Regions from separate parts of the Peribacillus sp. B65 genome, predicted to be linked through region 1. Evidence: a T-box and tRNA genes for the amino acid it is inferred to sense, from the RefSeq annotation. Region 1 holds a T-box; the other regions hold tRNA genes.
The links. A T-box is a leader RNA that pairs with one kind of tRNA and senses whether it is charged. The one in region 1 lies ahead of argS (arginine--tRNA ligase), so its partner is inferred to be a tRNA-Arg.

Region 2: it has a tRNA-Arg gene. The T-box ahead of argS (arginine--tRNA ligase) is inferred to sense a tRNA for this amino acid. The anticodon was not compared.
Region 3: it has a tRNA-Arg gene. The T-box ahead of argS (arginine--tRNA ligase) is inferred to sense a tRNA for this amino acid. The anticodon was not compared.

Annotation. Positions count from the first base shown of each region.
Region 1 covers NZ_CP195840.1:4,750,275-4,754,473, forward strand. The annotation lists gene argS (arginine--tRNA ligase) at 1-1,643, opposite strand, end outside; T-box leader at 1,678-1,896, opposite strand; gene ACSR9O_RS23245 (response regulator) at 1,964-2,509, opposite strand; gene desA (Delta(5) desaturase DesA) at 2,602-3,633, opposite strand; gene ACSR9O_RS23255 (DinB family protein) at 3,903-4,199, opposite strand, start outside.
Region 2 covers NZ_CP195840.1:4,169,641-4,173,839, reverse strand. The annotation lists gene ACSR9O_RS20320 (DUF2087 domain-containing protein) at 1-463, opposite strand, end outside; gene ACSR9O_RS20315 (hypothetical protein) at 745-1,005, shown strand; gene ACSR9O_RS20310 (hypothetical protein) at 1,253-1,453, opposite strand; tRNA gene ACSR9O_RS20305 (tRNA-Arg) at 1,645-1,718, opposite strand; gene ACSR9O_RS20300 (metallophosphoesterase) at 1,891-2,403, opposite strand; gene ACSR9O_RS20295 (XTP/dITP diphosphatase) at 2,406-3,017, opposite strand; gene ACSR9O_RS20290 (Ger(x)C family spore germination protein) at 3,231-4,199, opposite strand, start outside.
Region 3 covers NZ_CP195840.1:2,305,313-2,309,511, forward strand. The annotation lists gene ACSR9O_RS11280 (acyltransferase family protein) at 203-2,191, shown strand; tRNA gene ACSR9O_RS11285 (tRNA-Arg) at 2,370-2,443, opposite strand; gene ACSR9O_RS11290 (polysaccharide deacetylase family protein) at 2,673-3,521, shown strand; cobalamin riboswitch at 3,608-3,782, shown strand; gene ACSR9O_RS11295 (ABC transporter substrate-binding protein) at 3,947-4,199, shown strand, end outside.

The DNA of each region.
Region 1 (4,199 bases):
AGCGCATCCTTCAATACAATCGCTACGGAAAAAGCGAATGAGAGTTTCATTTGTTTCCATTCGTCTTCAACTAGAACTTTTGTATGTGCATAATACTTATTGAATGCACGCGATAAATGCAAGCTGAATTTCGCGATTTGTGATGGGTCGGCTTGTTCAAACGATTTTTGGACAATGCTCGGATATTGCTCTAGCAGCTGGATGACTGGCCACGCATATTCACCTAAAGCGTCAAAATGGATGGCCTGCTCGTTAAATTCACCTTTTTCAAGCAATGAGGAAATTCGCGCATATGTGTACTGTACATATGGACCTGTTTCTCCCTCAAAATTCATCATTTGTTCTAATGAAAAATCAATATCGTTCATGCGGTTATTTTTTAAATCGTTAAAAATTACCGCTCCGACACCGACCTGTCTTGCAACCAGTTCCTTCTGTTCAAGCGCTTGATTTTTTTCTTCAATATTGCGCTTCGCAGTTTCGATCGCCTCTGCCAATACATCCGCAAGGAGCACGACTTTCCCTTTACGAGTCGACATTTTCTTACCATCTTTTAACATCATGCCAAATGCTACGTGCTGCAAATCTTTTGACCATTCATACCCCATTTTTTCAATGACGTTAAAGAGTTGTTTAAAGTGCAGGGATTGTTCGTTTCCGACAACATAAAATGTTTTCTTCGCCTCATACTGTTTTTTACGATACATGGCGGCAGCTAAATCACGCGTGGCATAAAGTGTCGCACCATCCGTTTTCGTAATCAAACAAGGCGGCATATCTTCCAATTGCACGACATAGGCACCTTCGGATAGGGTAAGTAAGCCTTTTTCTTTTAGTTCCCCGACAACCGCATCCATTTTGTCATTGTAAAACGCTTCGCCGGCATAGGAATCAAAACGGATGCCCAATAAATCATAAATCGTCTCAAACTCTTTTAGAGACGCATCCCTGAACCATTTCCACAATGCCAGTGCTTCCTCGTCCCCATCTTCAAGCGACTTGAAGCTTGCTCGTGCTTGTTCGTTCAACGATTCATCACTTTCGGCTCTATCATGGAACTTCACATAGATCTTCAATAATTCCTGAATCGGCGAAGCTTCGATTGCCTCTTTGTCGCCCCACAGCTTATATGCGACAATCAACTTGCCGAATTGCGTGCCCCAATCTCCTAAATGATTAATACGCACAGCATTGTAGCCATTTTTTTCGGCGATGTTAGCCAGTGCATTCCCTATGACCGTTGAGCGTAAGTGCCCCATGGAAAAAGGTTTGGCAATATTCGGGGAGGAATAATCAATCACGACATTTTCCTGTACAGGCTGCATCGAACCATACTGATCCTTTTCACTTAATATCGTTTGCAGCACGTTTTCCGTCACCAGCTGTTGATTGACGAAGATATTCAGATAACCACCCACAACGTTCACTTCTTGGATCAACTTACTATTTAATTGTTGGGCTATTTCAGACGCAATCACCTGAGGCGACTTTCTGAATTTTTTCGCAAGAGTAAAGCATGGAAAGGCGACATCGCCTAATTCCATCAATTTTGGCTTTTCCATTAATTTTTCTATTTCACTAGCTGGCATTTCATTGTTCAAAGCAGTTGAAATCAATTCTGCAATTGGTTTATTCATCGTCATTTTCCCTCCTAAACAAAAAAGCCCCCGCCTCTAAATAAGAGACGAGAGCATGAATTCCCGTGGTACCACTCTAGTTGCCACAAATTGTGACCACTTTCCATTGTTAACGAGGTGACTCCCCGATATTCCCTACTAAACGGTTCAAGAAATTTCTCCAAAGTGCGCTTCATTCATCCGTCCTGCATTAGGCTCCCACCATCCCTAACTCGCTTTCCATTTCAAAATGAACTACTCTCTTCATCACAGAATTTTCAATATTATAATTTAATCCATCGTACACAATTTAAAAAAACGTGTCAACAGGATTTAAGAAACAAATCCTAACCAGCCGGTAACTTCATTTTATCTTTGATGGTGGAAAAATATTTCCTTACTGTTCCAATTGTGCCGCTTTGCTGATTTGACGGCTCAATTTTTGATTGACCATCGGCTAACAAACCTAACACTCCCATTTCCCGGCCATTATTGCTGGAAGTCTCATCTATAAGTTCTGGGGAATATATTCGCTTGCCATCCATTATGCTGCGAATCGAGCAAGCTAACTCTTCACCCGGGCTATCCTTCAATAAATAACCACTTACATTAGCCTTTATTGCGAGTTGAAAATAACCAGTTCTTCGGAATGTCGTTAAAATGACCACTTTACATCCAATTGACCTTAATGCTTCTGCTGCCTCAAGTCCGCTCATTACAGGCATCTCCATATCCATGATACACACATCAGGCTGTAATTGGTGAACAAGGGCCACCGCTTCTACTCCATTACCGGCTTGCCCGACAATTTCTATATCTTCTTCAAGATTGAGTAGAGAACTTATTGCCTCTAACAGCATTTGCTGATTCTCTGCAATGACAATTCGAATCATTTTAAGTTCTCTCCTTTATCGAGTTCCTTATATGAAGCAAAGACTCCCCCAAATCCGAGGATTATTAAGGGAGTCTGGAATGATACTGAACGTTACAGTTCAGATTTCACTTGAGCGGGAACGCTTTTTTTCGTTAAATATTTTATATCTTTGAAACCGATAAAATTCTTGGATTCCTCATCCCATAAACGGAAACGGAGTGAGCGCAAGCTTGTCGCAAGAGTAATCGTTGGAACGTTCTCTAAAGGCTGCGTATTGTTGTGCGCCATTTCCAATTTATAGTTAGGTACCCTTGGACTTAAATGGTGAACATGATGGTAACCGATATTACCAGTGAGGAACTGCATCAGTTTTGGAAGTTTATAAAAAGAACTTCCTTCCACTGCTGCCAATACATATTCCCACTCCTCATTTTCTTCAAAATAAGAGTCCTCAAATGTATGCTGGACGTAAAACAGCCAAATGCCGACTGAACCAGAAATCATGAAAATGGAACCTTGTACAAGAAGGAACGACTGCCAGCCTACTGCCAGGCAAAGCAATGCCGCTAAAACGACGATTAATGCATTCGTCAAATACGTATTATTTTTTTCCTTCTTTCTAGCGCCTTTACGGTTAAATCTATTTTTAAGAAGGAAAACATAAATCGGTCCCAAACCAAACATAACAATTGGATTGCGGTAAAAACGATAGGCAAAACGAAGTTTAAACGGTGCAGCCAAATACTCATCGACCGTAAGGGTCCAAATATCCCCTGTACCCCGCTTATCCAAATTACCGCTTGTTGCGTGATGCACAGAATGCTCATGTCCCCATTGATCAAACGGGAATAAAGTCAAAACACCCATGATAGTCCCGACTATTCTATTCGCACGGCGGCTTTTGAAAAACGAATGATGCGTACAATCATGAAAAATGATGAATATTCTTGTCAAGAAGCCAGCAGCAATCACAGCTGGAATTAAAGCTAACCAATAAGAAACGGAAAGACTTATATATGCTAGGTACCATAAAATAATGAATGGCCCCAAGGTATTGATGATCTGCCATATACTTTGCTTTGTCGTTGATTGTTCAAAAGGAGCAATTTGTTTTCTCAAGTTTTTCGTATTTTGCAAGGTCATTATTTAATTGCACTTCCTTTTATTTGTCGTTATTACATAGTATAAAGAAATCAACCTAAAATTATTAGTACCAGGTGTCATGACTAGAAGATGACAAATGTCATGTACAAGTCATTTCCAGCAGCAAACGTAAAAAAGGTCAACCAGGAAGAACCGGTTAACCTGTTCACATGTATAGGATTCCATTATCTTCAAAATGACAGGTAGCCTCACTTTAAGAACAGGACTGTCAGTGCTTACAGTCCCATCAGTAAGCAAATGAAGTCCCGTTACTCTCCTTTTAAAAATAAATAAAGACCGTAATCCGTCGAAGTAGAGGCATAACCCATTTGTCGCAACATAGCTGTGATATTGCCACGGTGATATGTTCCATGATTCACGACATGCGGAATCAATTCGGCAACACCTGTTTTCATTAGACCGCCAGCTGGATTCTCAATTATAAGAGGCTTATCTAAATTTTCTTTTTGGCTAAGCAGCGATTTGTACCGACCGGACAACTCAAAAAACATGGCCTCCATTTCCTCTAATTCCTTTGACTCTGTTTGTTCCTTCAGTTGTTCAGC
Region 2 (4,199 bases), 580 kb from region 1:
CCATCGTCGCTTTTTGATGAAGCGGGATAAATGCCGGCGCATGTTCATCTTTATCTTTCAAAAGTTCCATCAGGGCTAAAAACAACTTAGCCTGACGCTCTTTTTCTTTCAACACAAAACGATGGTTCCGAATGGTGGACGGACTGCCTATCCCCATTTCCTCCTGAACCTCAGCATCATTCTTCCCTTGGTAAAATAGGCGAAGAAGGCGGTTTTGATGGTCCGTGAGACCTGTAAGTTTTTTATCGAGATCGATCAAGTATTCAAAAACGGAGTTGTGTGCATGTTCAATATGAATCCGCATATACCTCTTTGCTTCATAAAGAACCCCATCTTTCGGGTATACCACCCCCTTTTCAACTGCATTTCCGCACAGCAAACAAACATATTGGTTCTCACCTTCTATATACCCTTGTTTAAGCTCATCCTGAGATGCGCTCCAAAACATTTCAGCGTCCTTCATAAAACAAACACTTCCCTATAAAGTTTATAATATAATAAACATAATATTAATTCGTTTGCATTATGTCAATGTTTTTTCTAATTTAACTCCAGCAAATTATCCAAAGATGAACTTGATGGCCAGAGGGCTTCATAACATACAATACAGCTGACAGGCGCTACACCATCCATTAAACGAAACGATCCCCATGACACTATGCCGTATAGCACATTGAATAATAAGCTTAATTTCCCCAATAATATGCTATATAAGCGTGAATAAGCTTTAGAGGAGGATATATATTGAAAGATGAAAGCAATGCAATTGTTCCATCAATCCATAACACCGATTTACACAAGGCAATACAACATTTATCTGAACAATTCAAGGTATCACTGCCAGAATTACGCGATACGATTGAATTACTTATACAAAACCAATCAAGTGGGATGCAGCTTAGTTTAGGAGATGAGAAAAGTTCACCCGTCGAAGAATTGAATACGGCAATAATCAAAAACCGTGAAATCATTAAAAAAAATCTCCAAACATTAAATAGAATTTGATATAGAAAAAAGGCATCCGATTATGGATGCCTGAATTTGTAGACAAACTCGATAATAATTGGTTTTTGTAAATCGAACGTTGATTTCCACTCGAGGCACGCGCTTTCCCTGCAGGAGTCTCGCACACCCGCTCCAATCAACTTTGCTTTAAAATTCAGATACAAACTCAGGCATCCAATCATGGATGCCTGAGTTTGTGGAACATATGAAATTCCTAATATAAGTCCTTCGTTGAGCTCTTTAAGTATTAGCTAGGCACAAACTTAAGTATCCCTTCCAGATAAACACCTTGCTCTTTTCGTGTGCATTCCCTCAACTTGATTCTTCCTTCTTTTTCTAACTCCTTGGCTAATTGGACCACTTCTGTTCCATCTTCGGTTATTTCGACTGAGAAGAAATTGCCCCGAGTGGAAGTTTGAATGAACTTGAATAATCTATCTTTATTCATTTAAACATCTCCTTATTTATAACAAGTTCGACATAAAAGGTCATCCACCTGCGATAAATATGAAATAAAAAACTTCTTGTCGTCATACGAACTTTAACAGTTAAAAGGATAGCAAATTTAAATTACCCTCGTTGTCTTAAGCCAAAAGTAAAAAAGCCAAAACCTTTGAAGGTTTTGGCTTTTTTTAGTAGTGTCCCAGGAGAGATTCGAACTCCCGACCGACGCCTTAGAAGGGCGTTGCTCTATCCAGCTGAGCTACTGAGACGTTTATGATATAAGTTGCGGTAAAACTTATGTATTACCTTAACTGTTCCCTTAGGACACTTCTTATTATAGTAGGATATCAAAAGAAAGTCAACGCTTTTTCAAAAAAAGTTTTTTCTTTTTTTAATAACCAGGAAGCGGGGAAAAACGCTTCCTGTTCATTATACATGAAGTCATTCCATTTGATAAGCATTTCTTAGTTCTTCAACGATTTTTCCTTCAAGGTCATAATAGATGATTTCAAGTTGGTCATTTCCGATTTCCAAAATGGCATAGGTTTTTTCTTTTCGTCCACGCGGCTGACGTATGCTTCCCGGGTTGATGAAGAGCTTGCCGTCAATCAATTCAGAGCCTGCAGCGTGGGAATGACCAAAGCAAACAATATCCGCCCCAAGCTCTTCACTTTTATAAGATAGGTTCATCAAGGTCATATTTATGTTATAGAGGTGTCCATGTGTAAGGAAGAAACGCTTGCCTGCGATGTTCTCCACAATGTCATTCGGATATGCCGAATCATAGTCACAATTCCCGCGTACGGCTAAGAACCCCGACATGTGAGGGTCATTTCTTTCCAACTCTGAATCACCGCAATGGATCATGGCTGCAACCTCTTGTTTATGACGGTCGGTAATCATGCTGATTTCATGAGTTAAGCCATGACTGTCACTCATTATTAGCACTTTCATCGTCACATTCCTTCTTCCCTTTTTAGAAATAGATCAAGTTTTTCATCTAGAGCCCTCAATGCATTGGCACGGTGGCTGATTTTGTTTTTTTCCTCTTTTGTCAAATCTGCGTTTGTTTTACCCTGTTCCTCAACAAAAAAGATGGGATCATAACCAAATCCATTCGCTCCTGAAGGCCGTTCTGTAATCAAGCCTTCCATCGTTCCCGATACCGTAATCGTTTCCTGGTTGGGTGACGCTAGTGCCAATGCGCAATAAAACCTCGCCGTTCTATCCTCTTTTGGCACGCCTTCCAGTTCCCGGAGGACTTTTTCCGTGTTCGCTTCATCACTCTTGGACTCTCCAGCATAGCGCGCAGAATATACGCCTGGACGGCCCTCCAATGCATCTACAATCAATCCGGAATCATCAGCAATGACAAAACGGCCTAGCTGATGGGCAATGGCCTCTGCCTTCAGGATCGCATTTTCTTCAAATGTCGTCCCTGTTTCCTCAACATCCGGAGCATCCGGTACATCAAGAAGTGTTTTGACTTCATATCCTTTAGCAGAGAATAAGCTTTCGAACTCCTTTGCTTTCCCTTTATTTTTCGTTGCAATTATTACTGTCTTCATTTTTCATTTCACCCTTTTTCATTTTATCGGCATGTGAGCTCTTTTCGGTCTAAGAAAGAATTTGCTGTACTCATTAATGTTAAGCCGCTTATTCTCCAGTGCCAAACGGACGAATTCAGCGCTGCCTTCCATGATCAATAACGGCCGCTGAATTTTCCAGATAAGTTAAGTCTAACACAACTCCCTCATCTGAAATAACCTGAAACTTATAAACTAACGTTTGTAATTTTCACTATGTTCAATATGGATATTAACTTTTATGTTATTTATTGAAGTCTTATCAAAGGAATTAATAATTCTGTTATCCCACTTATTGACATGGTATCTGTATGCCTTTTCACTTATGTTAAATAGGTCTGTATTGATTTTCTCCCCCGTCTCCAATGTCTTCAAAATATCATGCTTAACTTTTGTTTCTACCTTTTTTTCGATTTTTTCCATATCCAAGTTAGCTATATTTTGTTTCAATATTCCATTTGCTCTAACCTCTAAGTCATATAAGGGTTTCTTTTGTTGTTCCAATACTATGATGTTTGTTTTAGGGTCCATGATTTCAACACTTACCTTTTGTTTGTTCAGGGAAAAAAACATTACTGTCGCCTTGTTTTCAACCCATTTTAAACCTATCAAATCTTGTTTACTTACGTACCCTTTATATTGTTGTTTTGATAAAACATAGCCGCCATTCAACGTTGGTATCTTCTTTTCTTTCCCGCCCTCTGAGTAATGATGCTCATTTATGACCAAAGAGGGAATTAAAATGGAACCAACCGGTTGATAAAACTTCGAAACCAGTTCACTGAATTTTAACGGGGAAATGAAATAGTTCTCGTTAATAACGGTCTCTGGCCTTTGAATGATCGTGAATAAGTTAGGAAGATTAAAGAAACTATCACTGTCAAACACCTTTTTAATATCCTTGTTCGTAACGAACAGCCATGAATTGTATCGCAATAAGGGCTCTTTTCCTACATATTCAATGAAATCCTTCATTTTATTCTTGATTACATTCTCACTTAAAATGAAGGAGTTAATATGCCCGATATAAAGCGGTAATGCGGCATGTTGTTCTAATTCGGTAAATGCTTCCTCGATACTTTCCCCTTTACCTTCCCCAATGACAACAGTAGATCTTTCTTGTAATGCAGTGGCCCCCTCTTGTTTTGCTATATCCGCAAAATT
Region 3 (4,199 bases), 2.4 Mb from region 1:
CGTTTTTTCATAAAGTAAAGTTCTGCTGTAGGCTTCGTGCCCAGGCAACGACATTTTCTGTAAGGGGCCTTGGTTGAAAAGTTGGAAAAAAATCCGTACTTGTGAAAATTAAAGAACCTTTTCTACTATGTTGACAAATCATTATTGTAAAGTGATATAATTTTAAATTGTATGCATGACAAAAGGTAGGAGATAGAATCAAATGAATCAAAAATTAATTAATACTGAGAGTAAGTTCAGACCCGAAATCGAAGGGTTACGTGTTGTTGCCGCACTGCTGGTGGCGGTTTATCATATATGGCTTAATCGTGTTTCTGGCGGGGTTGATGTCTTCTTTGTAATTTCAGGTTTTCTTATTACTACTTCAATTGTTTCCACAATTAATCGAACAGGGGAATTTCGTTTTCTTCCATATGTCACCAAATTAATGAAAAGATTACTTCCTTCTGTATTTTTTATTCTTGCAATTGTTCTGGTTTTAAGTTGGTTTTTATTACCTAAATCAATTTTAGATAAAACTATACATGAAGTATTTGCCTCCATGTTTTTCTATCAAAACTGGCAACTTGCTTTTTCGAGCACGGATTATTTAGATTCCAGTCAAATGAAAACACCTGTTGAACACTTTTGGGCTTTGTCTATACAGGGACAATTTTATATAATTTGGTTTTTATTATTCACTTTGATTTTATTTTTAATAAAAAAATATAAATTAACTAAAGTTAAAACATTAATTAATACGATTTTAGGAATATTATTTGTTTCTTCTTTTATATATTCCATATATTTAACCTCTGTCAATCAGCCATGGGCTTATTTCATAACGATGACACGTGTGTGGGAATTTGCTTTAGGCAGTTTGCTCTGTATCAATTTATCATCAATTAAGGTAAATAAATATATAGCAACAGTGATAGGGTGGCTTGGATTAATCGGTTTAATTTTAACGGGAATAGTTTTCAATGTATCTGAAATGTTTCCGGGTTATATTGCCTTATGGCCAATGACCTGCGCATTATTCATTGTTTTGTCTGGTACACGCGATACAAAATATGGTGTCAAACGCTTTTTAGGTTCACCTGTAATGGTGAAGCTAGGTGGAATCGCTTTTGGTATCTACTTGTGGCATTGGGTATTATTGGAGTTCTATCGTTATAATGTCCAAGAAACTCCAGGATTCATCGTCGGAACTCTTATTATCATTTCATCAATTGCCCTTTCTTTTTTAATGACTCGATATATAGAAGAACCAATCCGAAGCTCAAAGGACAACAAATTCTCATTCAAGAGACTCGGGATAATGGGCAGTGTGAATGTACTCTTGATTGCATCGCTTTTAATTGGAGTATATATAGATAAAAATAGGCTGGAAAATAATATAAACGATAAAAATTATCCAGGAGCGTTAGCGGTAAAAAACCCTGATGATATACCTGATCAGGAACCAATTCCATCATATTCTGAAGTCTTTGATGATTTACCACAATCGCATTTGGACGGCAGTAACCAAGGGTTGAAGGAAAGTGACTTGAAAATTGGGGAATATGGCGAAACTGAAAATTACGATGCTACAATTGCCCTGATCGGCAGTTCCCATTCAGAGCATTGGTTAGGTGCCATATTAAAAGCTACAAAAGATGATAATTATCGTGTATTGAATATGACCCGTTCAGGTACACGTTTTTCAACAGGTTATACGGATGATGATTTGAAAGGTATCTGGGTCAATAATGTTCTCGATTATCTAAAGGATGCAGATGTAGATCTTGTCATTTCTCACGCCACAGCTTCTGATACGCCCAATAATAAAATACAACAACAGATGGTTGATCAGCTGCAGTATGTTAAAGATGAATATGGTATTGAAGTGTTAGCGGTTCGTGATGATCCAAGATATAGTTTTAATGTACTGGAATCATTAGAAACACATGGAATAGAAGAAACAACAAAAAAAATGAATTCAGTAGATAATCAGAAAGACGAAAGCTTTTGGAGACAATTTGAAAAAGAGAATAAATCATTGCATAAAATTGACTTAACAGATTACTTTAAAGTGAACGGTGAATTTCAGCCCATTATTGGTAATGTTATAATTTACCGGGACAATAGACATTTAACGAATACTTATTCTGAAAGTTTCGGACCTATTTTTGATGAAAAAATCAACGAGATAGGCTTAGATAGAAAGTAAGTATAGCTAAAGGGAGTTTTGTTTGGGTCTATTGGTTATCTTTATATGAAAAATCTGAGTTCTGTGTTTTACAGGGCTCGGATTTTTTTTTTATGAACTTGTCTAACCGCCCCATAAATCACAGAAAAAACCCTGTTACTACGCGGAAGAACCGCATTGTAACAGGGTTTTTAGTTAGCGTCCCAGATAGGAATCGAACCTACGACCTACAGCTTAGGAGGCTGTCGCTCTATCCTGCTGAGCTACTGGGACATATAAAAAAGTCGACGACTTATTTATTATATTTCTTATAGGCAAACTTTTCAAGCTAATAGCACATACTTATTAAAAAAAATCCTCATAAATGCTTAACAGGTCACTAAGCTCTCATCTTTCCCTTTTTTTCATTTAATGGAATACTTTATTAATCACTAGTTTTCTGGTACTATTTTACTATAAAAAAATTAGGAGAATGATAGTGGGGAAATATAGAGTATTAAGGATGGTTGCATTGCTGGGGATTTTGATTTTACCTGCATGCTCACAAGAGATTTTAGAAGGTATAGGCACAAAGACAGCTGCACCGATTGCGGAAGATGACATCGAAGTGGTCGAAGCGGCGGATAATGGGGCAGGGCAGGAATTGGAGGGCCAGATCGATACGGGAGACTGGATAACGGCCGAGCCCGCCGTCCAGCTTCCAATCTTGATGTATCACAGCATTTCTGAAGGTAATCGCCTTCGGGTTCCAAGTGAGGAATTCCGGTCACAGATGGCTTGGCTTCGGGAGAATGGCTACTATACATTATCTCCTGAAGAGGCATTCCTCGTTTTAACCGAGAATCGGATGCCAAGTGAGAAGTGTGTCTGGCTTACTTTTGATGATGGCTATACAGATAACTTCACGGAGGCTTTCCCGATATTAAAAGAAAATGATATGAAAGCAACTGTCTTCATGATCGGGAAGTCCATTGATAAAGGTCATCACCTGACTGAAAATCAAATGATGGAGATGAGCAGGAATGGGATTTCGATCGAAAGCCATACTATCAACCATTTGGAGCTGAACCGCATGACGGCAGAGCAGCAAGAGGCTGAAATGGTCCAGTCTAAGAAGCTATTCGACCGTATTCTCGACCAGGACACGACAGTGCTTTCCTATCCGGTTGGCCGGTATAACGAAGAGACTCTCAGGCTGTCAGATGAAGCCGGATACAAGATGGCAGTCACTACCGAACCTGGGGGAGCTTCAAGGGAACAAGGGATGCATGCCCTGCATCGAGTTCGGATTTCACCCGGTTTATCAGTCGATGGGTTTGCGTCATTGATTGAAAATGCTTCAAATCATTGAGCGTGGAAGGGTCATTTCGAACCTGTTCAGAAAAATCATATAATAATCGATTCTTACATGGTGTATAATGAAGGCAATGAAAATTATATACATATGAACGATTTGGTGTCGTAATGACTTAAAAGGGAAGCTGGTGAAATGCCAGCGCGGTCCCGCCACTGTATATGGGAGCTGACGGCTGTGTACCACTGTATGAAATATGGGAAGGTGCCGTCGACGATGACCATGAGCCAGGAGACCTGCCAAAACTCGTACACCTGTAACCTACGCGGATGGGAAGGTGTGTGGCAGACCCTAAGAAGTCCGTAGTGATATTGTTGCCATACAAGCACCTTCCGTTTAACGGGAGGTGCTTTTTGTTTTGGGGGCATCTTCCGGGATTATTGGGTGAAAGAAATTAAATAAAAAGATTGTGGGGAATGAAAATGAAGAAAATTTTTGGTCTGATATTGTTGATGTTGCTTACTGCAGGCATGATGGTCGGCTGCGGTGGAGCTACTGATGAAGGAAAAGAAAAGCAGCAAACGAAACATGCTCAACACGAAGCTTTCCCGATTACGATTAAAGATGCAACTGGGGAAAAAGTAACGATAGAAGAAAAACCGAAGAAAATCGTTTCGTTAATACCAAGTAATACGGAAGTGGTCTTTGCACTTGGTTTGGGTAAAAAGGTCATTG